DNA from 3 places in the Rhizobium sp. P1_B8 genome. Region 2 is predicted to be linked to each of the others. Evidence: riboswitches for the same ligand, from Rfam matches in the RefSeq annotation. Region 2 holds a riboswitch; each other region holds the start of a gene.

Region 1 (9,981 bases), on a different contig from region 2:
CGTCGGGCCCCGCCAGCCGCGTGTCTGCGCAAGACCGGTGATGCCGGGGCGCATGATGTGGCGTTGATGGTAGTCCGGCACCAGTTCTTCGTAGAGCTTGCCGGCTGCCCGCATGTTGATAGCGTGGCAGCGCGGGCCGACCAGCGACATCTCGCCCCTGAGGACGTTGAAAAGCTGCGGCAGCTCGTCGATATTGGTCTTGCGGAGCACCGCGCCGATGCTTGTCACCCGGCTGTCGCCCTTGACGGTCTGTTGAACGCCGCTTGGATCACAAGCTTCGGCGCGCATCGACCGGAACTTGAAGACCGTGATCTTCCGGCCGTTCAGCCCCCAGCGGATCTGGCGGAAAAACACCGGACCGCCATCGTCGAGTTTGATGAAAAGAGCGATGGCCAGAAAAAGCGGCGCCAGCACGAGGAGGGCGCTGACTGAGGCGACGATGTCGATCAACCGCTTCATGGCCAGCCGCAACGCCATTTTTCTTTCTACAGGGGAAAAGCTATCCGGCTGGCGAATGTTGGAGTTCGCTATAACCAGGGTCTTGGTTTTGTCCTGACGCTGAGACGGATCGAAGCGTGAATTCGTCTTCGAAGTAAAAGCATTCATTACGCAAGGTCCACAAGTTTAGATGCGATACTGAACAGCAGTGAGACAGATACATGGTCACGTATCGTTTGTCATCGGTATAAATATGAATTTGATAACCCTAAAGACACCAAAAATGGGAGTATTTCGCGTTAACCTTAATGCCTGTAGTTGCACTTCTGGGGAATTTATACTTTGAAAGGAGTAGCCCGATTGGGTAGGCGAGATGTCAGCCGGTTGCCGAAATCGATCGCCGGTTTTTCCAGCAGGAAGTAGCTGAGGCTCGCGACCAGAAGGATGAGCGCCGCCGCCAGCCCGCAAGATTGCAGCCAGCCGGCGACGACATTTTCCGAGGAAAAGCCAAACGAGCCCGGGTCGAGTCTCTGGATCAATATCAGGATGATCTCCTGCCAGATATAGATGCCGAAGGAGATCTTTGCGATGTAGCGGACAGGAGCGTTGTCGAACAGCCTTCCCAGGTGTTGCGAATGGCTGAGCGAAACGAGTGTCGTTGCGACCGCCAGCGGAAAGACCGGAAAACCGTAGGGGATTTCGAGCCAGCCGTAAGCCTCGTCGGAGCCGCCGGGCGATATGACGAGGCGGTAGCCGGCAACCGCGATCGCCAGGAGCGATACAACATCGAACCAGGAGGCGCGCCTTGTTGGGAGCATGACCTCGACGCTCGCGGCAAGCGCGCCGAGCGCGAAGACGGCAAAGAAGCCGATCGGATTATATCTCGGCATCCACTCCTTCGCGCCGCCCTGCAGGCCGTACTGCCAGCCGCGTCCGATGTCGTCGAGCGGAAATAAGGCCAGAATCAGCACATGGGCGAGAAGTACGGCTGCGATGACGCAAAACCAGGCGAAGCGGGCAAACAACGGGCGCCGCCTCAGGAGGGGCAAACGAAATAGCAGGAGAAAGCAGATCGGCAGGAGCACATAGCTGGTGACCTCGAAGGCAATGGACCAGAGCGGCCCGTCGGCTTCGACAGGAAACAAGGTACGCCAATGCCACTGGCTCATGAACAGCAGCCCGGAGACGTAGCGGAGCACAAGCTCCGGCGTCAGCGGCAGGGCAAGCAGCGTCAGGCTGAGAGCGAAGCCGATGGTGGCGGCGAACCAGAAGCCCGGAGCGATGCGCGCCGCCCTGCGGATCGCGTAATGGCGGAGGCTCGGCATGGCGCTACCGGCGTCGAGCGCGCGCCAGAAGGGATGGGCAAGAAGAAAGCCGCTGAGCACGAAGAAGATGGCGACGCCGAAATTGCCGAAGCGGAGGATATGTGCGGTCGGTCCGAGTTCGTCAGGGATTCTGCGCATATCCAGCCGCAGCGCGAAGTGGTGGGCGAGCACCAGCAGACAGGCCGTCGCACGCAGAAAGTCCGCTCCGGCCAGTCTCTCCTGTTGTCGCATCCTGCCTCCCCACCTTGCCCAGAGCATGATGCCGAAAAGTGTGAGCGGTGCTCGGACGACATCATGCACCACTTCCTTGATTTAGATACGGATTCAGCTCTTAGGCCGGAGCGGCCCAAGATCTGAATCCGTGTCTGCGATTTTGCAGCGGAAAGCCGCGACGGGCAAGGCAGGGCTGGGCTCAGTCGAGAAGTTCGTTGGTATAATAGGTGGAAAAGTCCGGCTTCTCCTTGAGTGCGGCGCCATTCGCATCGACCAGAATGCCATTCTCCATCAGGAAGCCGCCGAGGCCCTCGGCCTTTGCCGGGTCGAGCTTACCGATCACGCCGGCCTCGGATTTCAGGAAGTGCCCCTCGATCAATGCCTTTTGAGAAGCCTTTACCAGTTCCGTGTTCATCAGTGCGCCGTTGCTTCCAGAGATCAGCAGCTCGCAGGCTTCGTCGGGATGGTCGACGGAGTAGGCATAACCCTTTCGTGTCGCCTGGATGAAGGCGCGAGCGTGTTCCCGACTTGCGGAGAGATAGGCGTCGCTGGAGACGATGACCGTCGTCTGCTCGTCGGGAATGCCATAATCGGAATAGTGGAAGCGGCCGATCTTCCGGTTTTCCAGTTCGGCGGCGATGCCTTCCCAGGTGTAGATCTCCAGCGTGAAATCGATCGAGCCATTGTCCAGCGCCTCGTAGGCGGAGGTGCCGAGGGTGACGGTCTTGACGTCGCCTTTGCCGCCGTCATTGCGGATCATCGCGGAGATCAGCGCGCTCTCCCAGGTACCGCCAAAGCCGCCATAGGTCTTGCCGTCGAGGTCTTTCGGGCTCTTGATGTCGTCGCGTCCGCCCTTGAAGATCAGGCGTGCGGTTTCCGTCTGGACGACGCCGTAGACCATCTTCACGTCACCGCCGCCAGCGCGCTGCGTGAGGGTCTCGATCTCGCTGCTGATGCCGAAATCGGCGACGCCGTTGGACACCAGCGTTCCGGCGCTGGTGTCGGTGAAGGGAAGAATCTCGACATCGAGCCCGGCATCGGCATAGAAGCCCTTCGCCTTGGCGACATAGATGCCGATATGGTTGGTGTTGGGTGTCCAGTCGAGCGCGATGCGAACCTTTGCGGGCGCCGATTGGGCGAGGGCGGTACGGCCGGCGAGGCTTGCCGCGATGGCGGCGAAGATCGTCTGGCGACGAGTGAGAAGCAGCATGGTGACCTCCTCAGGTCTCTAGAGCATGATGCCGAAAAATGTGAGCGGTTTTCGGACGACATCATGCTCTAACTCTTTAAATCAGAACAGGATTCAGATTTGAGGCCGACTGGCCTAAAATCATCCTGTTCTAGGATGAAGCAGGGTTTGCAGGATTTCGGTTTCGATCGCCTGGGCCGCCGGCGAGCCGAGATCGGCAATGCTTCTCGGGCGGGGCAGGGGAACGCGGAATTCGCGGATGATACGCGCCGGACGGGCCGAAAGCACGTAGATCCGGTCGGAGAGGAACACGGCCTCGCGAACATCATGGGTGATCAGCAGCGCCGTCCAACGGTGTTCGGTCCACATGCCCTGCAGCCATTCCTGGATCTGCGTGCGCGTCAGCGCGTCGAGCGCGCCGAAAGGCTCGTCGAGCAGCAGCATGTCCTGGGTCTGGACGACGGTGCGCAGCAGCGCGGCGCGCTGGCGCATGCCGCCTGACAGTTCGGAGGGATAGTGGTGTTCGAAGCCGGCAAGGCCGAAGCTCTCGAACAGCGGCGCGACGGCGGCGCGGGCCGCGCGGCGGTTCATGCCTTTCACCTCGAGACCGAGTGCCGCATTGTCGATGATCCGGCGCCAGGGCATCAGCGCGTCGCGCTGCGGCATGAAGGCGAAGGAATGCGGCGCCTGTTCCAGCGGCACGCCCTTAAAAAGCATGGTGCCGGCATCGGGGCGCAGTGCCTGGGTCAGCAGTCGCAGCACCGTCGATTTTCCGGAGCCGGACGGGCCGACGATCGAAACGAACTCGCCGTCTGCGACGGCGAGCGAAATATCGCCGAGCACCTTCATGCCGTCGAAGGACTTCGAGATATTGTGCAGTTCAACCATTGTATCGCTCATCGGCGCCGCTCCGCGGTTGGCTGCCAGGGCATGACGAGGCGCTGGATCAATAGCGTCGCTCCGAAGAGGCAGAGTGTCAGAACGGCGCTGATGACGACGGCGGCGAGCACGAGATCGGGACGGAAATTGTTCTTGGCGTTGAGGATATAGATGCCGAGGCCGCGGGCGGCGCCGGCATATTCGGCAAAGATCGCGCCGACGACAGCATAGGTGATCGAGATCCGCAGGCCGGCGAAGAAATAGGGCAGCGAGGAGGGAAGCCGTGCCAGGCGGAAAATGTGCCAGCGGCTCGCCTTCATCGAATTCAGCAATTCGGCGATGTCGCGGTCAGTCGATTCATAGCCCTGCAGCAAGGCGACGAGCAGCGGGAAGAAGGTGACGAGCGCCACCAGCAGGATCTTCGGCAACAGGCCGAAGCCGAACCAGAGGACGACGAGGGGCGCGATCGCCACCAGCGGCAGGGTCTGGCTGGCGATGAAGATCGGCAGCAATGCCCGGCGCATGAAGGGCACGAAATCCATGAGGATCGAGGCGGCGAAGGCGAAGGCCAGCGACAGCGCGAAACCTCCGAGTGTCGCGCCGAGCGTCGGCCAGGTGTTTGATATCAGCGCCTCGCGGTTCAGCCAGCCCTGGATGACGATGCGCGAAGGCGCCGGCAGGATGGAAGGTTTGATACCGGAAAGATCGACATAGAGTTCCCATGCCGCCAAAAAGACGCAGCCGGCCAGCAAGGCGGGTATGCCCCGGTAGAGAGCGGCGCGGAGCGCGGCAAGGCGCGAAGCCGATGGTTGTGGCAGTGTCATCAGCGTTCGATTTCAGGCTTTCGTCGGGCTATTGGCAGACGCCGTGATGTCGAGGGTAACATGTCCCTCGGGGTCGCCGAAGCGATAGAAGGCCTCACGAATGGTTGCGAAGACGGCACCGGCATCGCCAGAAAGCCTGGTGCAGAAATTCTTGGCACGGTCGAAGGTGCCAGAGCGCTTCAGGAAGTCGATGCAGCCATAAATCTCGTCCATATGGGTACCGGTTGCCATGACGTAGAGCGAGAATTGCGCAGCGGTCGGCTGGCCGGTCTCGGTGGTGGTTTCAACGGCGGCAAGTGCGGCTGTTATGCGCTCGGCAAGCGGCTCCGCCTGACCGAGGGAGGGGTTGACGCCGCAGATGACGTCGTCGGGCTCGCCGGGGCAGCCGCGTGAAACGGCGGCTGACAGGACGCAATGCTCGCCGGTCTTTGCGGCGGCGACGAAAAGATCGTGCATGGCGGCGAAGAGAATGTCAGGCGGGCCGACCAGCAGTGTGGAGATGTCATCGGTCTCGATGCGCAGCCGGTCGCGATAGGGGTCGAGCGCCTTGACGGCATCAAGAATGATGCCGACGAAATTGCCGGACATCGGATAGAGTGACACCTGTGCGCCTGAGAACATCTGAACCTCGCTCCGCTGGCATTACCCAGATCAGCTTTGAAGGGTCCAGAGGCTGGCACCTCACATCTCAGCCCCGGCGATACGGAGCTCCCCTGTTATTTGCGCGGAAACTATCACCGGGGTTTCCTCCCCGCAACAGCAAAATTGCGAACCCGTCTGCGCGGTCGGGATGGACCTGATGCGACGGGAAACACCCGGACGGAGGTCCTGTCCGGGTGTTCCCAATGGTTCCGTACCTGCCGGGAACGGAACCGGAGCTCTCTGCCTCAGGCGGCTAGCGCATAACCCCGAAAATCGGAATCGATTTTCGGAAAGGATTATGCGCAGATTCAAAGTAATAGAGCGTCCTTAGCGCGTCCGAAAAGACGCGCGGCGCTCTGTGTCGGTATAGGGACGATCGCTGCGGGCAGTGACGAGCGCCTGCGTCCACCATTCCAGCCTCGCCATCATCCGATCGAGCAAACGCATTGCGTCGGCGGGATTGTCGAGCCGCCCGTCTGTGTCGAAGCGGTTCCAAGGTGCGGCAAAGCTGACCGAATCGCGGATCGTCACGGCGTGGAGTTCGGCAAAGACGAGCCGCAGTTGTTCGACGGCGCGCAGGCCGCCAGATATGCCGCCATAGGAAACGAAGGCGACCGGCTTGCCCTGCCAGGGCTCGAAGAAGAAATCGATGATCGACTTCAACGAGGCGGTGAAGCTGTGATTGTATTCCGGCGTGACGATGATGAAGGCGTCGGCCATGCCAAGCCGTCCGGCGAGCCTGTCGATTTCGGGGTGCGTCATGTCACGGTTGGCCGGCAGCGCGAAATCCAGCGGGTCGATGATGTCGATATCAAATTGCGGGAAGCGGACGAGCTCCTGCGTCAGCCATTTGACCACCCGGTCGCAGATGCGGCCCTCTCTCGTGCTCCCATAGATGACAGCCAGCCTGGTGGGTGTTTTCACGCGTCGCTCCTTGTTGCGATTGGACTTTACGATTGCAGGAGCCAAGGTTATAAAACCTCAACTAATATTGAGGTCAAGAGGTGATGGATACAATTCCTGCGGCGCCGCTCGGCAAGCTCCTGACGGTCGGTGAAGTGGCAGAGCGCAGCGGCCTGGCCGTCTCGGCGCTGCATTTTTACGAGACCAAGGGGCTGATCTCGAGCATCCGCTCCCGCGGCAACCAGCGGCGCTATGGCCGCGATGTGCTGCGCCGGCTCGGCATCATCAAGGTGGCGCAGCGTGTTGGCATTCCGCTTTCGGAAATCCAGGCGGCGTTCGAGTCCCTGCCGCAGGGACGCACGCCGACCGTCGCCGACTGGCAGACGCTGTCGGCGCGCTGGAAGGATGATCTCGACGCGCGAATCAGGCGGCTTAGCCTGCTGCGCGACCGTCTGACAGGTTGCATCGGCTGCGGCTGCCTGTCGATCGAAAGCTGTCCGTTGCGCAATCCCTGCGACCGGCTCGGCAGGGAGGGGCCAGGCGCGCGGCTTCTGGAGACCGAAAACTAAAAGGCTGGAACTTCTTGGGAAGAGCAGTTTCCGGGGCGAGACCAAGTCTCTCCCGGAAAGATCGATGCACGCCTTTCTTTCGGTCGGCGTGCTCATATGTTAAGGGCGAGTGACGCAACCGGCGGCACTGTCCGCGAGGAGGACGGCTTCGTGTTTCATCCCAGACTGTTCGAAAATCGCAATGTGGTCGTGACCGGCGCCGGTCGCGGCATCGGCCTTGAAGTGGCCCGGCAGTTCCTGGACTGCGGCGCGAAAGTAATCGTCCATACCGGGCGCAAGCCGGGACGCGACCTCCCGGATTTCCTGCTGACGGCTGAATCCGAAAGACGGGCGCTGCTGCTGCATGCCGATTTCTCCGCGGTCGGTGGGGCAGCGCAATTTGCTGAAGATGCTCTCGCCTTCTTCGACAGGGTCGATGTGCTCGTCAACAATGCCGGCACCATGCTTGGTCGGTTTCCCGCTGCGACGCTCACCGACGCAGAATATGAGGCGGTCGTGCGGCTCAACCAGACATCGGTGGTGGCGCTGACGCGCGCGCTGCTGCCGGCATTGAAGGCGGCTGAAGGCGCTGCCATCGTCAACACGGTTTCGATTTCGGCGCTGACCGGCGGCAGCCCCGGTTCCTCGATCTATTCGGCCTCGAAAGCCTTCGTTGCGACCTATTCCAAGGCGCTTGCCCGTGAGCTTGCACCGGACGGAATCCGCGTCAATTGCGTATCGCCAGGAACGATCGAGACGGAATTCCATGAGCGCTATTCTTCCCGCGAAAAGCTGGAGCAGACGAGAAAATCCATCCCCCTGCAACGGCTCGGCACGGCGGAGGACTGCGCTCCCGCCTATCTGTTCCTGGCGGCTCCCTCGCTCTCGGGCTACATCACCGGACAGGTGATCGAGATCAACGGCGGTCAGCTTATCTGCTGATTTGTTTGGACCTTTTTTGGCATTTCATCACTTTTGACCAATTCGCTTGTGCGAATATGCTATTGTGCTGATCTACCTCATCGCCTCCCTTCCGAGATAATACCGAATGCCGTTGCCCAAACCCGAGCCGGGGATGACCGGCCAGGAATTGCACAAACTCGCTGGAAAAGCCCACGAAGCGAGCGATCTGCTGAAAGCGCTAGCGCACCAGACCCGACTTCTGATCCTCTGCATACTGGCGAACGAGGAGCGGACGGTGAGTGAAATCGAGAACATCCTCGGCATACAGCAGGCCATGGTCTCGCAGCAGCTGGCGCGTTTAAGGCTCGAAGGCCTGGTCCATACGCGCCGTCAGGGCAGGCTGGTCTATTACAGCATCGGCAATGTCAGCGTGCTTGCCTTCCTCGAATCGCTGTTCGATCTTTTTCCCGCTGCAGAAAACAGTTAGCGATCGCCCTTGCGGAGCACGGCTGCTGCGTCAAAGATGAACTGACCCGGATGATGTGATGCCGGATCGGGAGACCGGATGATCGACAAGCTGGAATTCTTCATCGCCCTTGCCAACGAAAAGCATTTTGGCCGCGCCGCGGAGGAGTGCGGGATCTCGCAGCCGACGCTTTCGGCTGCCATCCGGCAGCTCGAGGATCAGCTTGGCGTCATGCTGGTGCAGCGCGGTTCGCGGTTCCAGGGGCTGACGCCGGAAGGGCAGCGCGTGCTCGAATGGGCGCGACGCATCGTCGGCGATGCCCGCACCATGCGCGAAGAGATGCGCGCCGCGCGCCGCGGCCTTTCCGGCCACATCCGCCTCGCCGCTATTCCGACCGCGCTCGCCATGCTTTCGCGCATTACTACGCCTTTTCAGGAGCGGCATCCCGGCGTGACCTTTTCGATCGTCTCGCGGAATTCGCTGCAGGTGCTGAGCATGCTCGAAAACCTCGAAATCGATGCCGGCATCACCTATCTCGAAAACGAGCCGCTCGGCCGCGTCACGACCGTTCCCCTCTATGCCGAGCGCTATAATCTGATCACTGCTGCAGGCAGTCCGCTATCCGATCGCGACAACGTGACCTGGCGGGAGATCGGCGATCTTCGGCTTTGTCTATTGACTGCCGACATGCAGAACCGTCGGATCATCAACCGCCACTTGACCGAAGCAGGCGCCACAGCGCATCCGACGCTCGAATCCAACTCGATGATCGTGCTGTTCTCGCATGTCAGGACTGGACGCTGGGCGAGCATCATGCCGCGCAATGTGGCCAAATCCTTTGGATTCCCAGTGGAAATTCGCATGATCCCGATCGTCGAGCCGGAGGCGCATCATCTGGTCGGCCTTGTTGCGCCTTATCGCGAGCCCTTTACGCCGCTTGTATCGGCCTTGCTGCACGAGGCGAGGGTGCTCGTGCAAGACGAAGAACTCTGATAGAAAAAACCTATCAAGCAACGAGATAGCTTTATTGATCGCCGGCTGCTTCCCTGAAATGGTAGTTCCGGAATAGCACTCGGCCGGGGGAGGCCCGCTATTCCGCAACGAGCAAGCCGCCGGGAGGGCTGCCTTATGACCATTCATATCGCCGAAGGCGATATTGCAGCGCGCACCCGAGCCATCGTCGCCGATCTTCGATTTCTCGAAGGGCCGCTGCTTCCCATTCTGCACGAGGTTCAGCAGGAATTCGGCTATGTGCCGCAGGAAGCCATGCCCGTCATCGCGGAGGAATTGAACCTCTCGCGTGCCGAGGTGCATGGCGTGGTGACCTTCTATCACGATTATCGCGACCATCCCGCCGGCCGGCACGTGCTGAAGCTCTGTCGCGCCGAAGCCTGTCAGTCGATGGGTGGCGACGCGCTGGCCGAGCGCGTCAAGGCGCTGCTCGGCATTGATTTTCATCAGACGACGCTCGATGGCGGCGTGACGCTGGAGCCGGTCTACTGTCTCGGGCTCTGCGCCTGCGCGCCGGCGGTGATGCTCGACGGCGAGCTCTATGGCCGGGTCGACGATCAGACGGCGGCGGAACTCGTCGCGGAGGTACGTCGATGACGGTGAGGATATATGTTCCGCGCGATGCCGCAGCGCTGGCGCT
Region 2 (9,981 bases):
ATAGTGAAAACGGTCCATCATTGTTGTGGCTCCTTGACTGGAATGGCGGCGACTGGTGTGCGTCTCAGGCGGCCTTGGAGGCTTCGCCGGCTTCCGGTGCCTCGACATAGTGGGCGTAGAGATCGGCATAGAGGCTGAAATTCTTCTCGGCATTATCGGGCCAGAGGTCACTCGGTTCGAAGCGAACGCAGTAGACCGGCATCGCCGCGCCGACGCCGTCGGGGCCGGTGTCGCAGAGATAGGTGTAAGCCCCGTCATAGACGGTCTCGATCGTTCCGAACTTGTTGCGGAGGAAACCGGGCAGCCTCGTATGCTCGACGGTCGGCACATCGCGGATCGCCACCGTATCGCCGACTTTGAATTCGAAGGTCACGCCGACGTCGCGCTTGGGGCTGTCGCCTTCGACTAGATATTGCACGACGCGCCGGTCGATCGCCTCATCGCCGGCCTCGTGCAGCGGCTTCGACGGCTCGTTGTAATATTCCTCCGTCAGCGCATCGAGCTCTTCTGCCGTGATATAGCCGTTGTCGATGAAGTATCCCGATATTCCGCCGAGCCACTTCTCGTAATAGCGAAACCTGAAATAATCGAACGGATTGAGGGACTCCGCCCCTTTCCTGAGGTCCGCCCAGGTCCAGATGGTCTTGAACGTCGATGGCGTCTCGGGAAGGGGAAGCTGCGGCGACAGCGCCATCATCGCCGTATGGATGCCGAAGATCCTGGTTTCCCAGACATCGACGAAAACGCGCGTTTCGGTGCTCACGGGCCCCAGCCCCTCAAGGCCGCCAAGATAATGCTGAAGTTTCATGGGATCGTTCCTTTATGGTGAATGGTGACGATGACGCTCAGGCGGTCGCGGATTTCTTGCCGGCCAGAAGCTGGGTTCCGATTTCCGAGAGCAGGCCGAAGACGCCGCCGAGCAGCATCGCGGCCATGGCGACGAGGGTCGGATGATTGAGACCTGAGGTGACGATCGTCGTGTCCGTCGCCGCGCTGGTGCCGACGAGAGAGGCGAAGCCGAAGACGATCGCCGGCGGAAAGTTCAAGATCGGGATGGCCGAGGCCAGGATCATTGCTGAGGTGCCGGCGCCGACCAGGATCGCCGCAAAGATCGGGTGGGCCGGGCCATACTGGATGATCAGCAGCGTGATCGAGGCGATGCCGATGCCGGTCCAGTTGGAAACGATCGATTTGACCAGCCCCTGGTTTCCGCCGCCGCAGGCGAAGAACGACGCCCAGGCGATGAAGGTGACCCACACGGGAACGGGAAATATCGTCGCGGTGATATAGGTGTCGATGGCGCCGAGCACACCGAGGCTGATCATTGCGGCAACGAGCGGGGGCATGGGTCTGTCTCCTTGTTGAGGGGTTGGGCGGATGCGCATCAGGATGCCAGCGCGCGCTGCTGGCTGAGGCAGCTCATGAAGCCGTCTCGAAGCATCGCGTCGTCGAGGTTTCTGCCGATGAAGACGATTTCGTTGAGCCGCTTTTCCGAAGGCCCCCAGGCCTTTCCGGGGCGTCCTTCAAGCGTCATGTGCACGCCGTGAAAGACATAGCGGCGCTGCTCGCCGTGGAGATTCAGCACGCCCTTCATGCGGAAGAGGTCCGTGCCGATCTCCTGAGCCAGGCGATTGAGCCAGACGTTCAGCGCCGCTGGATCGAGCGGGCCGAAGTCCTGGATCGCCACGCAACCGATGCTCTGGTCGTGCTCGTGTTCATGGTCCTTGAGAATATCGGGGTCGATAGACAGGATGTTCTTGAGGTCGAAGGCGCCGACGTCGAGCACCGCGGAGAGCTCGACCTTGCAATCCCTCGTCCGGATGATCCGGGCAAGCGGATTGATCCCGCGCAATTGCTGCTCGGTGGCGGCAAGGTCCTCGGCGCTCTCCAGGTCGATCTTGTTGAGCAGCAGCACGTCGGCAAAGCTGATCTGCTCCCTCGCCTCGTCCTGAGAGAGCTGTTGCTTCATATGGCGGGCATCGACGACGGTCACGATCGCATCAAGCTGCAGCCGCCTGGCGAGCGTTTCGTCGAGCAGGAAGGACTGGATGACCGGCGCCGGATCGGCAAGACCCGAAGTCTCGATGATGATGCGGTCGATTGGCCGTCCGGAGCGCAGCAGTTCGCCGATCGCGGCGATGAGATCGCCCCTGACAGTGCAGCAGATGCAGCCATTGTTCAGCTCGATGACCTCGTCCGCCGTCGGCACCACGAGCTTTCCATCGATGCCGACCTCCCCAAATTCGTTGACGATCACCGCTACGCTCTCGTTTTCGATTGAGGTGAGCAGGTGATTGAGAAGCGTGGTCTTGCCGGTCCCGAGAAACCCGGTCAGAATTGTCGTCGCAAGCTTTGTCATGCCTCATCCCCTTGCCGTCCGAGCACGCCTCCGCCGTCTCGGCCAAATGACCGGGCTGAAAAGGCGGCTCCGCTGCTGTTTGCTGGTCTGATTACGCCGTAAGCGCCGATCAGACGAGGAGAATTACACTTGCAATACCGTCACGAGGCAAGAGACCTGATGTTTCATATTCGGCCAAATAAACCGCAAATTCTGCCAAAATGATGAGCTTTTTGATTTTTGATTAAAAACCGATCATACCGTCTAATTATTGATCTTATTGCCCTTTTCCCGATCATTGACAGGATGGGCATGAAAAACAGTCTGGTTTGCGCAGCTTTGGCGAGAGACGCCATGCGCAAGTTGGCTTTTCGAGGGCATTCTATTGTCGCCGGCGAAAGTGGTGCCGCTAGGGGTGGTCGGGTGACAGCGGATGGGCACCGAGCCGTTGGCGATTGCTTTGCGTTCCTGGAGGTTCTGGCGGGGAATTGGGGCGGCGCTGAGCATGCCACATTCGCTAAACTCCACGAAGCCAGTCAGCCCAGCGGCGCGATGAACAGAACTCAAGCGGTCGGGATATGGGTTCTCAATGGTGCCCTAAGGGCTTGACGGAGCGGCATTTCTCACAATAGCTTAGCCCTATTCACCAGGGGGGTCCCGCCAAGGGGCTGAGATACTGCTGGTCGGATCGGCTTTGGCCGCCCGAGGCGCAGTGACCCGTTGAACCTGATCCAGTTCATACTGGCGTAGGGACGGTGCGGGCGCTGCGGCAGCGAGGGCGGGTATCCGTCCTTCGGAATCCACGGCGTTTTTTCATCATTCCAACACTGGAACTGGGTCTCCAAACGTCAAAACTTGGAGCCTCGAACCATGAATATTGCAGCCACCAAACTCACTCCGGTCGTCACCACAGGTCCGCTTCCCGCCTCCGCGAAAGTCCTGAAAGCAGGCACCATTCATCCGGATATCCGCGTACCGATGCGTCAGATCGCACTGCATCCGACCTCTGGCGAACCGCCAGTCACTGTCTACGATTCTTCGGGTCCCTACACCGCAGAAGGTGCCGAAATCCGCATCGATGCAGGCCTGCCACGCCTGCGCGAAAGCTGGGTTCTTGCTCGCGGTGATGTTGAATCCTACGGGGGCCGCATCGTCAGGCCGGAGGATAACGGCTTTGTTTCAGGCGACAGGCTGACGCCGGAATTCCCCGTTCGCAGCCAGCCTTTCAAGGCGAAGGCGGGGAGGGCCGTTACCCAGCTCGCTTATGCGCGGGCCGGCATCGTCACGCCGGAAATGGAATTCATCGCCATTCGCGAAAACCTCGGACGACAGGCGACCAAGGAAGCTCTCATCCGCGACGGCGAAAGTTTTGGCGCCCATATCCCGGATTTCGTGACACCGGATTTCGTCCGTCGGGAAGTCGCGGAAGGCCGAGCGATCATTCCCGCCAATATCAACCATCCAGAATCCGAACCGATGATCATCGGCCGGAACTTCCTGGTAAAGATCAATGCCAATATCGGCAATTCGGCTGTTACCTCGTCCATGGCGGAAGAAGTGGAGAAGATGGTCTGGGCGATCCGCTGGGGTGCCGACACCGTCATGGACCTGTCGACCGGCCGAAACATCCACAATATCCGCGAATGGATCATCCGCAATTCGCCGGTGCCGATCGGTACCGTGCCGCTCTACCAGGCACTCGAAAAGGTAAACGGCGTTGCCGAGGACCTCACCTGGGAGGTCTATCGCGATACGCTGATCGAACAGGCCGAGCAGGGCGTCGACTATTTCACCATCCATGCCGGCGTGCGGCTCGCCTATATTCCGCTGACCGTCAATCGCGTCACCGGCATCGTTTCCCGCGGCGGCTCGATCATGGCCAAGTGGTGTCTGCACCACCACAGGGAGAGTTTTCTCTACGAGCATTTCGAGGAGATCTGCGACATTTGCCGCGCTTACGACGTTTCCTTCTCGCTCGGTGATGGCCTGCGGCCAGGCTCGATCGCTGATGCCAACGATGCGGCGCAGTTCGCAGAACTGGAAACGCTCGGCGAGTTAACGAAAATCGCCTGGGCGAAGGATTGCCAGGTGATGATCGAAGGTCCCGGCCATGTCCCGATGCACAAGATCAAGGAAAACATGGACAAGCAGCTCGCGGTTTGCGGCGAGGCGCCTTTTTATACGCTCGGACCGCTAACCACCGATATCGCGCCGGGCTATGACCACATCACGTCCGGCATCGGGGCTGCGATGATCGGCTGGTTCGGCACCGCCATGCTCTGCTACGTGACGCCCAAGGAACATCTCGGCCTGCCGGACCGCAACGACGTCAAGGTGGGCGTCATCACCTATAAGATCGCGGCACATGCCGCCGATCTCGCCAAGGGCCATCCGGCGGCGCGGGTGCGCGACGATGCGTTGTCGCGCGCCCGTTTCGAGTTCCGATGGGAGGACCAGTTCAACCTCTCGCTCGATCCGGAAACCGCCCGTTCCTTCCACGACGAAACGCTGCCGAAGGAGGCGCATAAGGTGGCGCATTTCTGCTCCATGTGCGGCCCGAAATTCTGCTCGATGCGGATTTCGCACGATATCCGCGCCGAAGCGCAGAGGGAGGGGTTGCAAGCCATGGCCGCCAAATACCGCGATGGCGGCGATCTTTACATGCCGGTCGCAGACCTTCCGGGTAACGCATAATGTCTACCTTTCTCGTCAAAGGAGCCGGCGTTGCCGGCCTCGCGGCGGCCCATGAACTCATCAGGCGGGGCTTTTCGGTCGAGGTGATCGAAAAAGCCGGCGCGGCGGGACTTGGCGCCTCGCATTTTGCTGGAGGAATGCTCGCACCCTATTGCGAACGGGAGGCGGCCGAAGAGATTGTCCTGACATTGGGCCTGGGCGCGGCCGGATGGTGGGAGGAGGCCGTGCCCGGCGAGGTTCGTCGCCGCGGTACTCTGGTCGTGGCGCAGCCGCGTGACCTTCCGGATCTCGTCCGGTTTGCGGCGCGCACGACCGGTCATGTCTGGATCGATCGCAAGGGTGTGACCGACCTCGAACCTGCACTTGCCGGCCGCTTCGAAAAGGCTCTTTTCTTCCAGCAGGAAGCGCATCTCGATCCACGCCGCGCACTGGCCAGACTAGCCGGCAGGCTCCGCGAGCGTGGCGTCGTCTTCCATTTCGGCGGACACGAGCCGCAAGACCGGCGATTTGCCCGCGTGCTCGACTGCACCGGGCCAGCGGCGATACCGCGACTTTCCGGCATGCGCGGCGTGCGAGGCGAAATGCTCTATCTGGAAACTGCGGATGTGACGCTTTCCAGGCCGATCAGGATGCTGCATCCACGCCATCCGATCTATATCGTGCCCCGCGACGATCACCGTTTCATGGTCGGGGCGACGATGATCGAGGCCGAAGATGACGGACCGATTGCCGCGCGTTCGCTCATGGAATTCCTGAACGCGGCCTATACGCTGCATCCGGCGTTTGGCGAGGCACGCGTTGTCGAGACCGGGACTGGCATACGTCCGGCGTTTGCCAACAACATTCCGCAAGTAATCGAAACAGAGGAGGGGCTCGCCATCGCCGGCATGCATCGGCATGGCTTCCTGTTGGCCCCCGCCATGGCTGTGCGGGCCGCCGATATTCTCCTCGCGCGACATTCACGTCTGAAAGGCTAACCCCATGAAACTGATTATCAATGGCGAAACCCAGGTCTGCGAGGCCGTAACCCTGGCCGAACTTCTTCATGTTCTGGAATACGAGGGCGACTGGTTGGCAACCGCCGTCAACGGAGATCTCGTGCATCGCGAGGACCGAGCCGCTCACCGGCTGGACGATGGTGACCGTATCGAAATCCTGTCCCCGATGCAGGGAGGTTGATCCATGCTTTCTCTTTATGATGCTGCACTGTCTTCGCGGCTTCTGCTCGGTACCGCGCGTTATCCTTCGCCGGCCGTCCTTGCCGAGGCGGTGAGCCGGTCCGGCGCGGAGATTGTCACGGTCTCGCTTCGCCGCGAAACGGCCGGCGGAAAGACGGGGGGAGCCTTCTTCGAACTCATCCGCCAGCTCGCGGTGCACGTCCTGCCCAACACCGCGGGATGTCACAGTGCGTCGGAGGCGATCCTGACCGCCAAGATGGCGCGCGAAGTATTTGGTACCGACTGGATCAAGCTCGAGGTGATCGGCCATCACGACAGTCTCCAGCCGGATGTGTTCGAACTGGTCGAAGCCGCACGCATTCTTTGTTCGGAAGGGTTTTGCGTATTTCCCTATACGACGGACGATCTGGTGGTCGGTGAAAAACTGGTCTCCGTCGGATGTCGGGTCTTGATGCCCTGGTGCGCGCCGATCGGTTCTGCGGCCGGTCCGCGCAACCCTTCCGCGCTCAAGGCCATGCGGAGCGCCTTTCCGGACATCCCGCTGATCGTGGATGCGGGGATCGGGAGGCCGTCGCATGCGGCAGCGGTGATGGAATTCGGCTACGACGCGGTGCTGCTGAATACCGCGGTCGCCGTCGCAGGCGATCCGCCTGCCATGGCCGAGGCGTTTGGCAAGGCGATCGAGGCCGGAAGGCTCGCTTATCTTTCCGGCATGCTGGAGCCGCGCGACATGGCGGTACCGTCCACCCCGGTTGTCGGAAAGGGCGTTTTCGCATGAGGCTCGATCCCTTCTATCTCATCGTCGACAGTTCCGAATGGATCGAACGTCTCGTGCCGCTGGGCGTCAAACTGGTGCAACTGCGCGTGAAGGATCGCCCGGACGAGATCCTGCGCCAGGAAATCCGTCGTACCAAGGCCGTTTGCGCAGCGGCGAATTGCCAGCTGGTTGTCAACGACTACTGGAAACTGGCGATCGACGAGGGATGCGATTTCATCCATCTGGGCCAGGAGGATCTGGTGGAAGCCGACCTTGATGCTATTCGCAGAGCCGGCGCCTGAAATTCGGTCTTTCCACACATGACGAGACGGAGCTCGAAACGGCGTTGGCTGCGAAACCTGACTATGTGGCGCTCGGCCCGATCTATCCCACCATTCTCAAGCAGATGAAATGGGCGCCGCAAGGTCTGGAACGGATCACGGATTGGAAGAAGCGTGTCGCACCCTTGCCGCTGGTGGCGATCGGAGGCTTGAATGTGGACAGGCTACAGGGCGTATTCGACGCGAGCGCTGACACCGTGGCGGTTGTCACCGACATCACCTTGAACGCCGATCCCGAAGCGCGGACGCGCGAATGGATCGATCGCACGGCACCGTGGCGTTATTGAGGGTACCACCACGCTTCCGTCGTGCGCTCTGCAGGAAGTCCACGTTGTTTTTGGCGCAGTATCCCGATATCGACGTGGAAATTAGCGCTGATGAGGGCCTGACCGGTTCGCAGCCGCGGCCGCAGGCGTAATCCGCCTGAGCAGCGTCTGTTGAGGTGGCTTTGTCCAATGCAAGCGGCGCAACCGACGCCGCTTCGCGAATCCGCTATTCATCCAATATGGCGGCTCAGGGCCGGTGCACCGGCGCCAGTCTGGAGGTCTTTTCCGAATGGATTTCCGGCCACTTGCTATTCGGCGCCGGTGCAGTGCCAATCGCCGAAATGGACACCACGATCGCCGTTACCGCCGAGAAAAGCACGAGTGCATAGGTCATAGCTTTTGATCCTTTGAGGTTGGTTCCCAGCCATCCCGGCCGCAAACTGCTCTGGGAGGATGAATCAAAGGCTAATCAACATGGTTAAGCGCACGGATTTTTTCCCGCTTAGGGACAGAGCTCTGGATGAAACTTCCATCGCCACGGTCTTCGGGACCTTTGGCTTGCCGCGAGGTCCATTTCAAGCGCGATTGTCGGCCGCGGTTATTGGCAAGTGATCGCAGCCGTTTGCGGATGATCAGAGAGTGGTTTGGAGGAAACATGGCCTGGAGAGACGTTCTGTTATCTTTTTAGGGCCAGTTCATAGCGCGATAACTTGGCCCATCAATCGCCAGCACCGCGATAACGGTGGCGAGAGAGATTTTTTAGGAGACGTACATTGAAAGGCATCACATGACCCAGCATGACGATTACCGCATCGAGCTCCGCGTCCCGGGCATCGACGATTACCTGCGCCTGCGATACCTGTCGGGCCTCAGCCCCTTTTCGAAAGAGGCGGCCGAAAAGGGGCTGCCCAACTCGATCTTTGGTGTCTGCCTGATGAGCGGCGACGCGGTAATCGGCATGGGTCGCATCATCGGCGACGGAGGCTGCTTCTTTCAAGTCACCGACGTCGCGATCATGCCCGAACACCAGGGCAGGGGGCTTGGCAAGATGATCATGGCCGCGCTGACGAACCATATCGAGAACCAGTTGCCAAAGACGGCCTATGTCAGTCTGATCGCCGACGTCCCGGCGAACCGCCTGTACCGACAGTTCGGTTTCGCTGAAACCGCGCCGCGCTCGGTCGGGATGGCGAGGAAAGTTGCCTGACGACAGGCCGTCCGGCGAGCCTTCCCGTCTTCTGCCGGCAGGCTTAGACGCGCAAATCCGCCGGGCGGCAATCATGGGATAAACCTCTCGATGTTCCACGACCATTCAAGACGGCCACGATGACGCGACCGCGCAGCCGCCCTTTCTCGCATAGTTAAAAACAGAACAAGGATAGCTGCGACGATCTGGCGGCCAGATGCGGGGGGTGGCCATTCGAGGCAAATCGTCGGTGAGAGAGACGCATGAATCAAGTTTTATCGATGTGTTTCAACCCATTTTAAATTGATGAGCTCATAGCAGTTTCACTTCGTCACGGTGGTATTGATGCGTCGTATTGTCGAAAAGTCTATTTTAACCGGACTGCTTTCAGTGTTCGCCTCGCTGGCACTTTCATTCATCATTGTTCCACTGTTGGGCGGACAAGTGGCAGGCGCTGGCCTATTCATGACGATTTTTTGCCCGCTGGCGATATCGATCCCGGCTTCGGCGCTGCATTTTACTCAGTCGGAAAAAGTCCGACGCGCTGAAGCTGCGACAAAAGAGGCTTTGAACAAGCTCGCGGACGCTTATGACGCCCTTCGCGTCCAATCTCGCACGGATGGCCTGACGGGCACCCTCACTCGCAGCGCCTTCCTTGAAGAGCTAGACGCGACCAGTCAACACGGTGTATCCGGCGCCTTGCTGTTTCTGGACCTCGACTATTTCAAGTCGATCAACGACCGATATGGTCATGCAACGGGCGATGAAGCACTCCGCTGCACCGGTCTTATCCTCGCCCGCTACCAAGGGCAGTCAGGGTTCGCAGGACGCCTCGGGGGCGAAGAGTTCGGTCTGTTTCAACGGAATTTGACGCCTGCCGAGATGCTTATACGTAGCGAGGAAATCCGGGAAGAGATCGCGCGTATTGATCTGCGATCTCCTTCGGGTTCGAAAGTGCTAATCTCGGCGAGTATCGGTGTGTTTCAGCCGGCCGGGGTTTCATCCACACTCTTGTTTGAAAGCCGCGGACGAAAACCTTTATCAGGCTAAAGCCTCGGGTAGAAACATGGTGATCGGGTAGCTGTCGAGCATATGTCCGAGGAGCTTTCCACACAGCTAGTGCTGAGAGTCCGAGAACCGGATATTCATGAATCGCTTGGGACACTCGGCCCCCGGCGGGGCGCTCGGCGGCGCACATCGTGACGCGGACCGCGAACCAGC
Region 3 (9,981 bases), on a different contig from region 2:
GCCGACGAGCGCCAGCGCCCGCCCGGCATGCAGCGAAAACGAGATGGCGCGTGCCGCATGCACGGCTCCGGAACCATGGCCGAAGGTCTTCGTCACCTGGTCGAGTGCGAGAATGGCGTCTGTCATAGCAGCACTCCTCCATGCAGCGAGGGGAAGGAGGCCCAGAGCTTTTTCGTGTAGTCATGCTTGGGCGTCCTGTAGATCGCCTCGGCCGTGTTCTGCTCCACCAGCTTGCCGGCGAGCATGATACCGATGCGGTCGCAGAACTGCACCATCAGCCCGAGATCATGGGTGATGAACAGCACGGAAAAGCCGAAGCTGCGACGCAGTTCGTTGATGCGCTGCAGGATTTCGCGCTGGACGACGACGTCGAGCGCCGTCGTCGGCTCATCCATGACGACGAGCTTCGGATCGAGCGCCATGCAGATGGCGATGACGATGCGCTGGCGCATGCCGCCGGAAAACTGGTGCGGATAGTCGCGCATGCGATCCGGCGCGATATCGACGAGCGTCAGCATCTCGGCGGTGCGCTCGCGGGCTTCCACGCGGCTCATGTTCTTGTGAGTGCGTAGCATGTCGTAGAATTGCGTCTCGATGCGCAGCACCGGGTTCAGCGAGTTCATGGCGCTCTGGAAGACCATGGCGACCTCGCGCCAGCGGAACGCACTGAGCGCCTGCCGGTCGAGGCTGAGCACGTCGCGGCCATCGAGCAGGATGCGGCTTTCCTTGCGGATCAGCGCCGGTGGCTTGTGCAGGCGGCTGATGGCAAAAGCGATGGTGCTCTTGCCGCAGCCGGATTCGCCGGCGAGGCCGAAGACCTCGCCGGGTGCGATATCGAAGCTGACATCCTTGACGGCGCGGAAATCCTTTTCCTCGCCGATATAATCGATTGTCAGATTCCTCACCGAGAGCAGCGGCTGCGTCACAGGCGGCCCTCCCCGGAACGGACGAGCAGGGACCAGCGCTTCAGATGATTGCCGGTGCGCAGCCGTGGATTGGCGATCTCGTCGACGGCGAAGTTCAGCAATGACATGCCGATGCCGAGGAAGGCGAGCGCGAAGCAGGGGGTGAGAATATCCCACCAGGCGCCGACCGAAAGGGCCGAGGCCTTCTGCGCGTTGTAGAGCATGGTGCCCCAGGAGATCGCTCTCGGATCGCCGAGGCCGAGGAATTCCAGCGTCGCTTCGGTGATGATCGCGAAGATGACGCTGCCGATGAAATTGATGCCGACGATAGAAATCACGTTGGGAAAGATCTCGAATGTCATGATGCGCCATTGCGGCTCACCCATCATCTCGGCCGATTTGACGAAATCCTTCTGCTTGACGGAGAGCGTTTCGGCACGGGTGACGCGTGCGCCCCAGGCCCAGGAGGTGGCGCCGAGGATGAGGGCGATGACGAGGGGGCTTGCCTGGCCGATGAAGGCGGCAAGCACCAAGAGCAGCGGCAGGTTCGGAACGACCAGCACCATATTGGTGAAGAAGCTGATGATCTCGTCGGTCTTGCCGCCGCGATAGCCGGAGATGATGCCGAGTGCCGTGCCGACGAGAGTGATCAGCAGGCCGGCGCCGAAGCCGACGGCAAGCGAGGTGCGGGCACCGTAGATCAGCCGGGCGAAGACATCCTGGCCGATGCGGGTGGTGCCGAGAATATGGTCGAGTGACGGCGCCTGGTGCGGTCGTCCGGTGCGGGCGGCCGGGTCGTATTGCGTCAGGAGGGGCGCTGCGATCGCGACGAAGACGATGAAAGCGATGATGACGAGGCCGATCAGCGCCTTGCGGTTTTGAAGCAGGTTCTTCATCTCATGCTCCCTTCAGCCGCGGGTCGAGCAGCACATAGCTGACGTCGACGATAAAATTGGCGATCAGCATGGTCGCGGTCATGATGAGGAGCTGGCCCTGGATGACGGGATAGTCGCGGGCGAGGATCGCCTGATAGAGAATATTGCCGAGGCCGGGATAGTTATAGACGACCTCCGTCACCAGCGAACCGCCGAGGATGGTGCCGATGGCGATGGCAAGGCTGGAGACGGTCGGCAGCAGGGCGTTGCGCGCCGCATACCAGAGCATCACATGCCGGTCGGAAAGGCCCTTGGCGCGGGCCATGACGATATAGTCCTCGCCGAGCAGGTTGATCATGTTGTTGCGCATGGTGACGGTGAAGCCGCCGATCAGCACGGTGCAGAGCGTCACCATCGGCAGGATGCCATGATAGGCGAGGCTGCCGATATATTGCAGGCTGAAGGCCGGATCGAGTGATGGGTCGGCGGCATAACCGTTCGGAAACCAGCCGAGCGTGAAGCCGAAGATGAAGAGCACGATCAGCGAGGTGACGACGGCCGGCACCGAGGTGGCAAAAATCGCGCCGACGGAGACGACGACATCGAACTTGCTGCCGCGACGCCAGGCGGCGACGATGCCGAGGAAGGTGCCGAGCGCGAAGCTCACGATGGTGGCCGTGCCCATCAGCCCGACCGTCCAGATGAGCGCATGGCCGAGCACCGAGGTGACGGGCAGCGGGAAATACTTGATCGAGCGGCCGAGATCGCCGGTGAAGATGCTGCCGAGATAGGTGAGATATTGTTGCCAGAGCGGACCGTCGACGAAGCCGAAGGTGAGCTTCAACGCCTGCAGGCTTTCCGGCGGCAATTCGGTGCCGGCGCTCGAGAACATGATCTGCACCGGATCGCCCGGCATCAGCCGCGGCAGGAAAAAATTGATCGTCGCTGCCGCGATGAAGGCTGCCATGTAGAAGACGAGGCGGCGAAGCAGGAAAGCCATGGGGACTCCGTCGTGACGGAAGCGGCGCTTTCTACGCCGCTTCCGGAGATCGTGATGCTTACTTGACCGGCTCGAGAGCGAGCAGATTCAGCAGGCGTGCCGGATTGGTCCGCGAGATCGACGGATTGACGAAGGGGTTTTCCTTGGTCGACCAGCCGGTGAAGCGCTTGGTGTTGTACTGATACCAGTTCGGATTGTTGAACACCGGAATCATCGGCATGTTTTCGGCGACGATGCGCTGCGCCTTGTTCATCGCGTCCTTCTGCTTGGCAAGATCGGCGGTCTGGGTGAACTCGGTGACGAGTTTCTCGACCTCCGGGTAGAACCAGCGCTGCGCGGTGAAGCGGGTCTTGCCCTTATCCGAAGCGCTGAAAGCGCGCTTGTAGGGGTAATAGGGCGAAGCCGATGCCGGCAGGCTGTTGATCGCCGCATCGAAGGTGCCGTTGATGAGGTTGCCGGTCCAGACGGCTTCCTCCGGCGTTTCGATCTTGGCGTCGATGCCGACCGCCTGCATGCCTTCGACGGCGAGGTTGACGGTGTCGATCCAGTCGGTCCAGGCGCTGGGGACGATGATCGAGAAGGAGATCTTGGTGCCGTCGGGATTGTCGCGGAAACCGTCGCCGTCCTTGTCCTTGTAGCCCGCCTCGTCGAGCAGGGCCTTGGCGGCGTCGGCATCATAGGCTGCGAACTTGCCGAAGTCGGCCTTGACGGATGGGTCCGCCCAGCTCTTGTAGAGCTCGCCCATCAGGCCGGGGTCTTCGTTCAGCGTCGGATAGCCGTAGCCGGCGACGTCGATCATCGTCTTGCGGTCGAGCGCCATCGAGACGGCGCGGCGGAACTTCAGGTCGTTGAAGGCCTTCTTGTTGTTCTCGTTCGCCGTTTCCAAGTTGAACAGGAAGGCGACCATGCTGCTTGGCGAATACCAGTAGTGGAAATGCGCCGGATCCTTGGACACGTAGACATTGTCGATATCGGGAATGAAGGAGACACCCCAGTCGAGCGTGCCGTCGGCCGTTGCGGTCAGCATCTGGTTGTTGTCGGCAAGCTGCGGGAAGCGCATGCAATCGACCTTCAGATGCTCGTTATCCCAATAGTTCGGGTTGCGGCACTGATCGTAGGTCTGGCCGGTGAAACGCGGCACTTCCGTCAGCGGGCCGCTGCCAACAGGGGTCTCGTTGGCGAAGGTGACCGGATCGGCGACGTCCTTCCAGACATGTTCCGGAACGATCGGCAGCTGCGAGATCTGCTCGGCGGCGAGCGAGCTCGGATTGGCAAGCGTGAAGCGCACCGTCTGGGCGTCGACCGCCTGGATATCGGTGATGAAGGTCCAGATGCTGACGAAGTCGAGCGCCGGGAACTTCTTCAGGTAATCATAGGTGAACTTGACGTCGGCTGCGGTCAACGGCTTGCCGTCCGACCATTTCAGGTTCGGGCGCAGCTTGAAATCGATGCTCTTCAGGTCGTCGGAGAGTTTGAAGCTTTCGGCCAGGCGATAGACCGGCTTGTTGCTGTCGAAGCGGTTGAAGATGACCAACGGCTCGTAGATGAAGTCGAGCGTGGACTGGCGCGACGAGGTCTGGTTGAACGGATTGAAGTTGCGAACCCAGGTCGTCGCCGGCTCGATATTCGCCGTCAGGATCGTCTGCGCCACGGCAGATCCCGAAAGCAGCGTCAGGGCGGCGGCTGCGAGAAGATATTTTTTCATGTGTTATTCCCCTTTTCTTATGCGGTGAGAGATGACGTGCCGGTCAGGAGACCAGCGCGCTTGCAAACATGTCTTCGACTTGCGCATGGGCGGCGCGGACATCGATCTTGAGATTGCCGAGGCGGGCCTTGCCGGCGGCGATCCGCTGCAGGGCAGCTTCCGTCAGCGGACGGGCGGCTTTGGCGGCGGCTTCGCTTTCCGGGATGTCGCCGTGGCTGTGGAGCGCGATGTCGAAGCCTGCGTCGAGCACCTGTTTGACGCGTTCCGGCAGGGTGCCGGAGAGCGACTCCATGAAGATGCAGTCTGATATCAGCACGCCGTCATAGCCCATCTCCTTGCGGATCACGTCGTGCATAACAGGCGAGACGGACGCTGGCAGCTCCGCGTCATAGGCCGAGTAGACGACATGAGCGACCATCGCCCAGGGCGTATCCTTCAGCGCGACGAAGGGCCTGAAATCGGTCGCGGTGAGCGTCTCGCGGCTGGCGTCGACCACCGGACGCTCCTTGTGGGAGTCGAGCGTCGCGCGGCCATGGCCGGGAATGTGCTTGATGACGGGCATGTTGCCGGTCTCGAGCAGGCCATCGACCACCTCGCGGCCGAGGGCAGCGATGAAATCGGGATCTGGGCCGAAGGAGCGGGCGCCGATGACCGCACTCGTCGTCTCGAAGACGAGGTCGAGAACGGGCGAGCAGCCGCTGGAAAGGCCGAGTTCCGTCATCATCGCGCCCATGGCCTGGGAGGAAAGGCGCAGTGCTTTTTTGCCGAGATCGAAATCGCGGCGCGCAAGTTCGGCAAACTGGCCGAAACTGCGGAAGAGCGGCCAGGGGCCGGCATCGAGATGCTGAACGCGGCCGCCTTCCTGGTCGGTGAAGACAGGCGCGTCGTCGCGGCCGACGGCCTCGCGGAAGCGGTCGATCAGCCGCTTCGTCTGTTCCGGCTCGCGCTGATTGCGCCGGCCGACGAACAGGCCGAGCGGATTGGTTTCGCGAAAGAGGGCGAATTCATCATCCGAAATAGTGGGATTCGGGAGGCCGACGAAAAGGGCGAGCGGGGTCGAGGACAATTCTGTAACTCCGGATCAGATGGTCATTTCGGCGTGCTTCTCAGCATGCCTTCGTAGATGCCCTTGTCGGGGGCGGGGATGACGATTGCGCCTGCGGTCTTGGCGTAGAAATCGACCGGGCCGGCGTCGCCGATGAAGGCATAGGCGTGACCGAGCGTCTTCATGGCCTGAAGGCAGGCGGAAAAGAGGGCGAGCCCGATGCCCCTGCCACGCGCTTCGGGGTCGACGCCGGTCGGGCCGAAGAAGCCGCGCGCCGTCGTGTCATAGCAGGCAAAGCCCAGCAGCTTGCCGCCGTCGACGGCGATCAGGCAGGCAACGGGCTGACGGGAGAAGGCGACTGTGACTTCGCTTGCCCAGTTCTCGCTGAACTGTTCGCGAACCCAGCTGACGATAAGATGCAGTTCCGGGGGGAGGGCCGGGCGGATGGAGACGCCGACATCGCCGGCCTTCTGTCTCAGGTCGGCGAGCTCAGTGGAATACAAGCTCACAAGCAGGTCTGGCACCTGTCATTCCTCCAGTTATTCCGTTATTGCGGAATGTATCCCCTTTTAGTGTCATAGATTTGGCCATCTGGCAGGGCTTGTCAACAAGGTTTTTCAACGAGAGAAAGGGACGCCCCGCCGCAGTCGCCGCGGTTTCAACGCAAAGTAGGTGCCGAACGAAAAAACGGCCCGGGAGGCCGGGCCGTTTTCAATTGGCGGCTTGTTCGCTGAGCGAGTGCTTATATATCGTCTTTCCAGAGCGCATGAAAATGCTGCACCGGACCGTGGCCGGAGCCAACGGTGAGACTTCCGGCAGCCGCGACCGCGCCGGCAAGGTATTCCTTCGCGATGGCGACCGCCTCCCGCGCCGAGGCGCCCTTGGCGAGCTCGGCCGCCAGGGCGCTGGAGAGCGTGCAGCCGGTGCCGTGGGTGTTCTTGGTCGGCACGCGCCTGGCTTCGAACCAGTGCAGGCCGGCGGCGGTGGCAAGCACGTCAGGGCTCTCGTCGCTGTCGAGATGGCCGCCCTTGACCAGCACTGCGGCCGGGCCAAGCGCGCGCAGGCGTTCGGCCTGCGCCGCCATGTCAGCGCGATTTGTCGCGACCGGCTGGTGCAGCAGCGCGGCGGCTTCGGGCAGGTTCGGGGTCAGCAGCGTGGCAAGCGGCAGCAGCCGATGGGTCAGCACGTCGACCGCTTCAGGCGCGAGCAGGGCGGCTCCACCCTTGGCGATCATGACAGGATCGATGACGATCGGAATGTCGCGGTGGTCAGTCAGCGCACCGGCAACGGCGTCGGCGATGCCGGCATTGGCGATCATGCCGACCTTGACGGCATCGACGCGGACATCGGCAAAGACGGCATTGATCTGGTCGGCGACGAATTGCGGCGGCACCAGATGCACACCGCTGACACCTTGCGTGTTCTGCGCCGTCAACGCGGTCAGCACCGCCATGCCGTAGACGCCGCGGGCGGAAAAGGCCTTGAGATCGGCCTGGATGCCGGCGCCACCGGAGGGATCGGAGCCGGCGATCGAGAGAACGTTGCGGATCATGCACGGGCCTTTCGGATTTCTGCGGCGATGTGGCGCGTGGCCGCTTCAGGATCTGGCGTGCCGCAGATGGCGGAAACGACGGCAACCCCTTTCGCGCCCGCGGCGAACACTTGGGCGACATGATCCGCCTTGAGCCCGCCGATCGCGACCGATGGCACCGGCGAGGCCTTCACCAGCTTGGCAAGACCGTCAAAACCGATCGGCTGCTTGTGGTCGGCCTTGGTCGGTGTCGCAAACACCGGTCCGACGCCGGTATAATCGACCAGACCAGGATCAACGGCGGCGGCGAGCGGCGCGGTCTCGACCGAGAGGCCAAGGATCATGTCGGGGCCGATCATCGTCCGCGCTTTGTGTGCATCCATGTCTTCCTGGCCGATATGCAGACCGTCGGCGCCGATGGCGATTGCCGCCTCGACATCATCGTTGACGATGAGGAGGGCGCCGGTCCCCTCCAATGCCTGTTTCAAGGCGCGGCCGGTCTCGATCATCCCGATGGTGGCGGCATGTTTGTCACGCAGTTGCACCATGGTCGCGCCGCCGGCAACGGCAAGTCGCGCCGTTTCGACCATGCCGATCCCGGCGCACAGATCGGGGTCGAGGACGAGATAGAGCGAAAGGTCGAAAGCCTTCATGCCGCCGATATCCTCGCCCTGGCGTCAAGCGTTTCGGGGTCGAGCGCAGCTAACGCATCGAGGAAACGCCATGAGAAGGAACCGGGGCCGGCCGCCCCAAGTGCGGCCTCTTCGCCGGCGATGGCGAAGGTTGCAAGTGCCGCAACCGTCGCGCCGAAGGTGTCTTCGGGTGCCGTCGCGGCAAAGGCGCCGACGAGGCAGGTGAGCGAGCAACCGAGCGCGGTGACTTGCGGCATCAGCGCCGATCCGCCTTCGATGCGCACGGCCTTCTCGCCGTCGGTGACGAAATCCACCGCACCGGTGACGGCGACGACCGCCCGCTGACGTTCAGCCAGCCATCGCGCCGAACCTTCCGCCTGTTCGACCGGGTCGCGGCTGTCGACGCCCTGGCCGCGGCTCTCTCCGCCGGCCAGCGCGATGATTTCGGAGGCGTTGCCGCGGATGATGGTCGGACGCAGCGCCAGGAGGTCGGCGACCGCGTTGCGGCGGAAAGCCGTCGCATAATGGGCGACCGGATCGAGCACCCAGGGTTTGCCGGCTGATGTCGCTGCCTTCGCCGCTGCCTGCATGCCGTCGATCCATTGCGTCGACAGCGTGCCGATATTGATTGTCAGCGCATTGGCGATCCCGGCGAATTCCCCGGCTTCCTCAGCGGCATACACCATGGCAGGCGAGGCGCCGGATGCAAGCAGCACATTTGCGGCGATGTTCATGGCGACGTAATTGGTGATGCACTGAACGAGCGGCGGCTTCTCGCGCATCGCCTTCAGCATCGCTCCTGGTGTGGTCCTGGTCTGCATATGGCCCCTTTCAGGCGGGGGCGGGCACGGGGCGGTTCGTGCGGGCTAAGCCGCGACCCCGAGCGACTCCCTCCGCCGGCATTATCCGGTTCAGGTTCGAAGGGTGCTTCTCAGCCCGTCTGTCGACGAACGCCCCTGTCTCTCATCGCGCTCTTTTTCGCAGAGAACGGGGCTGATGTCATCCTGAAAATGACAATTCTGCGACCGACGCGGCGCGACGATGGCTATGGATGATTTATGGGTCTGGATCGCCCTTCATGAAGGACGAGAGATCGCCGCCGATTCGTGTCTTGACCAGGTTTTCCAGAATGTCGTCTGCGGGTTCTGTTCCGGGCTGCCCTCGTCGTTGCCGTTTTGCCATGCGGCTGTCCTCTCCTTTTCGAGAAGAATAACAGTAGCAACCGTGGGTGCAATGAATTTCTAAAATACATCTCTGTATTTGTGAGGAGCATCGAGAAAAACACAGATGCCGGAGCGGCTCTTTTCTTCGAAGGAACGAGGCTCATCTTTTCAAGACTTCGCAGCAGTGCGGATAGTGCGGAATTATTCATCCTATCCGTTCATCTGTCGAATTTTCAATGCAAGCGGGCAGGTGGACAGCTTCGCGTAAGTTGCGCGTCGTCTCATGGTCCTCGCCAATCGGTTTTATTCGAGCGTTGAAATCTCTTGGCGAATTCGTTGAGGGCGAGTCTCAGCCAAGGCAAGACTTAATCTCCCAGAACGTGAAGTAAATATCTAACGGAAACTTTACCGTGCTGACACGCTTAGGTTGACTAAATGATGGATTGTAGCGATAGGGCTTTACACCCGAATAAAATCTTCCTGAAGTTGTATTTTCAATGAGAAAATTTTTGAGAATCGGCATGAAGCGGACTCGTCCGACTATCGCCCCTGTTTTGATATTCATTGCTTGTGCCAACCCGGCTTTTTCGCAATCACCTGTTCCGACCGATCAAGGACCGGAACAGGTGCAGGCGCCCGCTCAACCGGCGCCGGCCATGAAATCCCAGAAATTCGACGACTGGTATTATCGCTGCACCGGTTCGGCAGGCACTGAGGCCTGCGAAGTCGCCCAGGTCGCGCAAGTCGCCAAAGACGGCAAACCCGTCAATATCCTGACGTTGGCGATCGCAGCTTCGCCGGCCGGTTCCCAGGGCAAGGGCGACAAGGGCAAGCCGCGGCTGATGCTGACCGCCCTTCTGCCGCTCAACGTCTTCCTGCCCTCCGGCCTGTCGATCAATGCCGATGGTAAGCCGGTCGCCAAACTCGACTATCGCAATTGCAACCAGTCCGGATGCTGGGCGCAGCAGGCGCTGGATACGAAGACGGCCGCGGCGCTGAAGAAAGGCTCGAGTGCTGAAGGGCTGGTGCGGCTGATGAACGGCCAGGACGTCAATATCCGCTTCTCGCTGAAAGGGCTGAAGCCGGCCCTCGACGAACTCCAGCCCACTGCCGTGAAGTAGCCGA

The links. A riboswitch is a leader RNA that binds a small molecule or an ion and turns the genes downstream of it on or off. The one in region 2 is predicted to bind thiamine pyrophosphate.
Region 1: another riboswitch for thiamine pyrophosphate. It lies ahead of AC1D2N_RS21895 (YkoF family thiamine/hydroxymethylpyrimidine-binding protein); the one in region 2 lies ahead of thiC (phosphomethylpyrimidine synthase ThiC).
Region 3: another riboswitch for thiamine pyrophosphate. It lies ahead of thiM (hydroxyethylthiazole kinase); the one in region 2 lies ahead of thiC (phosphomethylpyrimidine synthase ThiC).

Annotation. Positions count from the first base shown of each region.
Region 1 is NZ_JBFTZZ010000018.1:27,469-37,449, forward strand. It holds gene AC1D2N_RS21870 (sugar transferase) at 1-606, opposite strand, end outside; gene AC1D2N_RS21875 (acyltransferase family protein) at 774-1,994, opposite strand; gene AC1D2N_RS21880 (ABC transporter substrate-binding protein) at 2,176-3,186, opposite strand; partial or broken gene AC1D2N_RS21885 (ABC transporter ATP-binding protein) at 3,255-4,065, opposite strand; gene AC1D2N_RS21890 (ABC transporter permease) at 4,062-4,868, opposite strand; gene AC1D2N_RS21895 (YkoF family thiamine/hydroxymethylpyrimidine-binding protein) at 4,881-5,489, opposite strand; TPP riboswitch at 5,480-5,593, opposite strand; gene AC1D2N_RS21900 (NADPH-dependent FMN reductase) at 5,838-6,434, opposite strand; gene soxR (redox-sensitive transcriptional activator SoxR) at 6,518-6,982, shown strand; gene AC1D2N_RS21910 (SDR family NAD(P)-dependent oxidoreductase) at 7,133-7,903, shown strand; gene AC1D2N_RS21915 (ArsR/SmtB family transcription factor) at 8,010-8,351, shown strand; gene AC1D2N_RS21920 (LysR family transcriptional regulator) at 8,430-9,323, shown strand; gene AC1D2N_RS21925 (formate dehydrogenase subunit gamma) at 9,459-9,938, shown strand; gene AC1D2N_RS21930 (formate dehydrogenase beta subunit) at 9,935-9,981, shown strand, end outside.
Region 2 is NZ_JBFTZZ010000040.1:23,731-33,711, reverse strand. It holds gene nthA (nitrile hydratase subunit alpha) at 1-21, opposite strand, end outside; gene nthB (nitrile hydratase subunit beta) at 65-808, opposite strand; gene AC1D2N_RS32460 (DUF1097 domain-containing protein) at 846-1,346, opposite strand; gene AC1D2N_RS32455 (CobW family GTP-binding protein) at 1,385-2,359, opposite strand; TPP riboswitch at 2,977-3,109, shown strand; gene thiC (phosphomethylpyrimidine synthase ThiC) at 3,209-5,032, shown strand; gene thiO (glycine oxidase ThiO) at 5,032-6,009, shown strand; gene thiS (sulfur carrier protein ThiS) at 6,014-6,211, shown strand; gene AC1D2N_RS32435 (thiazole synthase) at 6,215-6,988, shown strand; partial or broken gene AC1D2N_RS32430 (thiamine phosphate synthase) at 6,985-7,595, shown strand; gene AC1D2N_RS32425 (hypothetical protein) at 7,822-7,968, opposite strand; gene AC1D2N_RS32420 (GNAT family N-acetyltransferase) at 8,362-8,781, shown strand; gene AC1D2N_RS32415 (GGDEF domain-containing protein) at 9,106-9,810, shown strand.
Region 3 is NZ_JBFTZZ010000011.1:15,132-25,112, reverse strand. It holds gene AC1D2N_RS14775 (ABC transporter ATP-binding protein) at 1-126, opposite strand, end outside; gene AC1D2N_RS14770 (ABC transporter ATP-binding protein) at 123-926, opposite strand; gene AC1D2N_RS14765 (ABC transporter permease) at 923-1,801, opposite strand; gene AC1D2N_RS14760 (ABC transporter permease) at 1,803-2,780, opposite strand; gene AC1D2N_RS14755 (ABC transporter substrate-binding protein) at 2,839-4,485, opposite strand; gene AC1D2N_RS14750 (glycoside hydrolase family 3 N-terminal domain-containing protein) at 4,529-5,551, opposite strand; gene AC1D2N_RS14745 (GNAT family N-acetyltransferase) at 5,575-6,054, opposite strand; gene thiD (bifunctional hydroxymethylpyrimidine kinase/phosphomethylpyrimidine kinase) at 6,273-7,082, opposite strand; gene thiE (thiamine phosphate synthase) at 7,079-7,714, opposite strand; gene thiM (hydroxyethylthiazole kinase) at 7,711-8,514, opposite strand; TPP riboswitch at 8,565-8,661, opposite strand; gene AC1D2N_RS14725 (invasion associated locus B family protein) at 9,354-9,977, shown strand.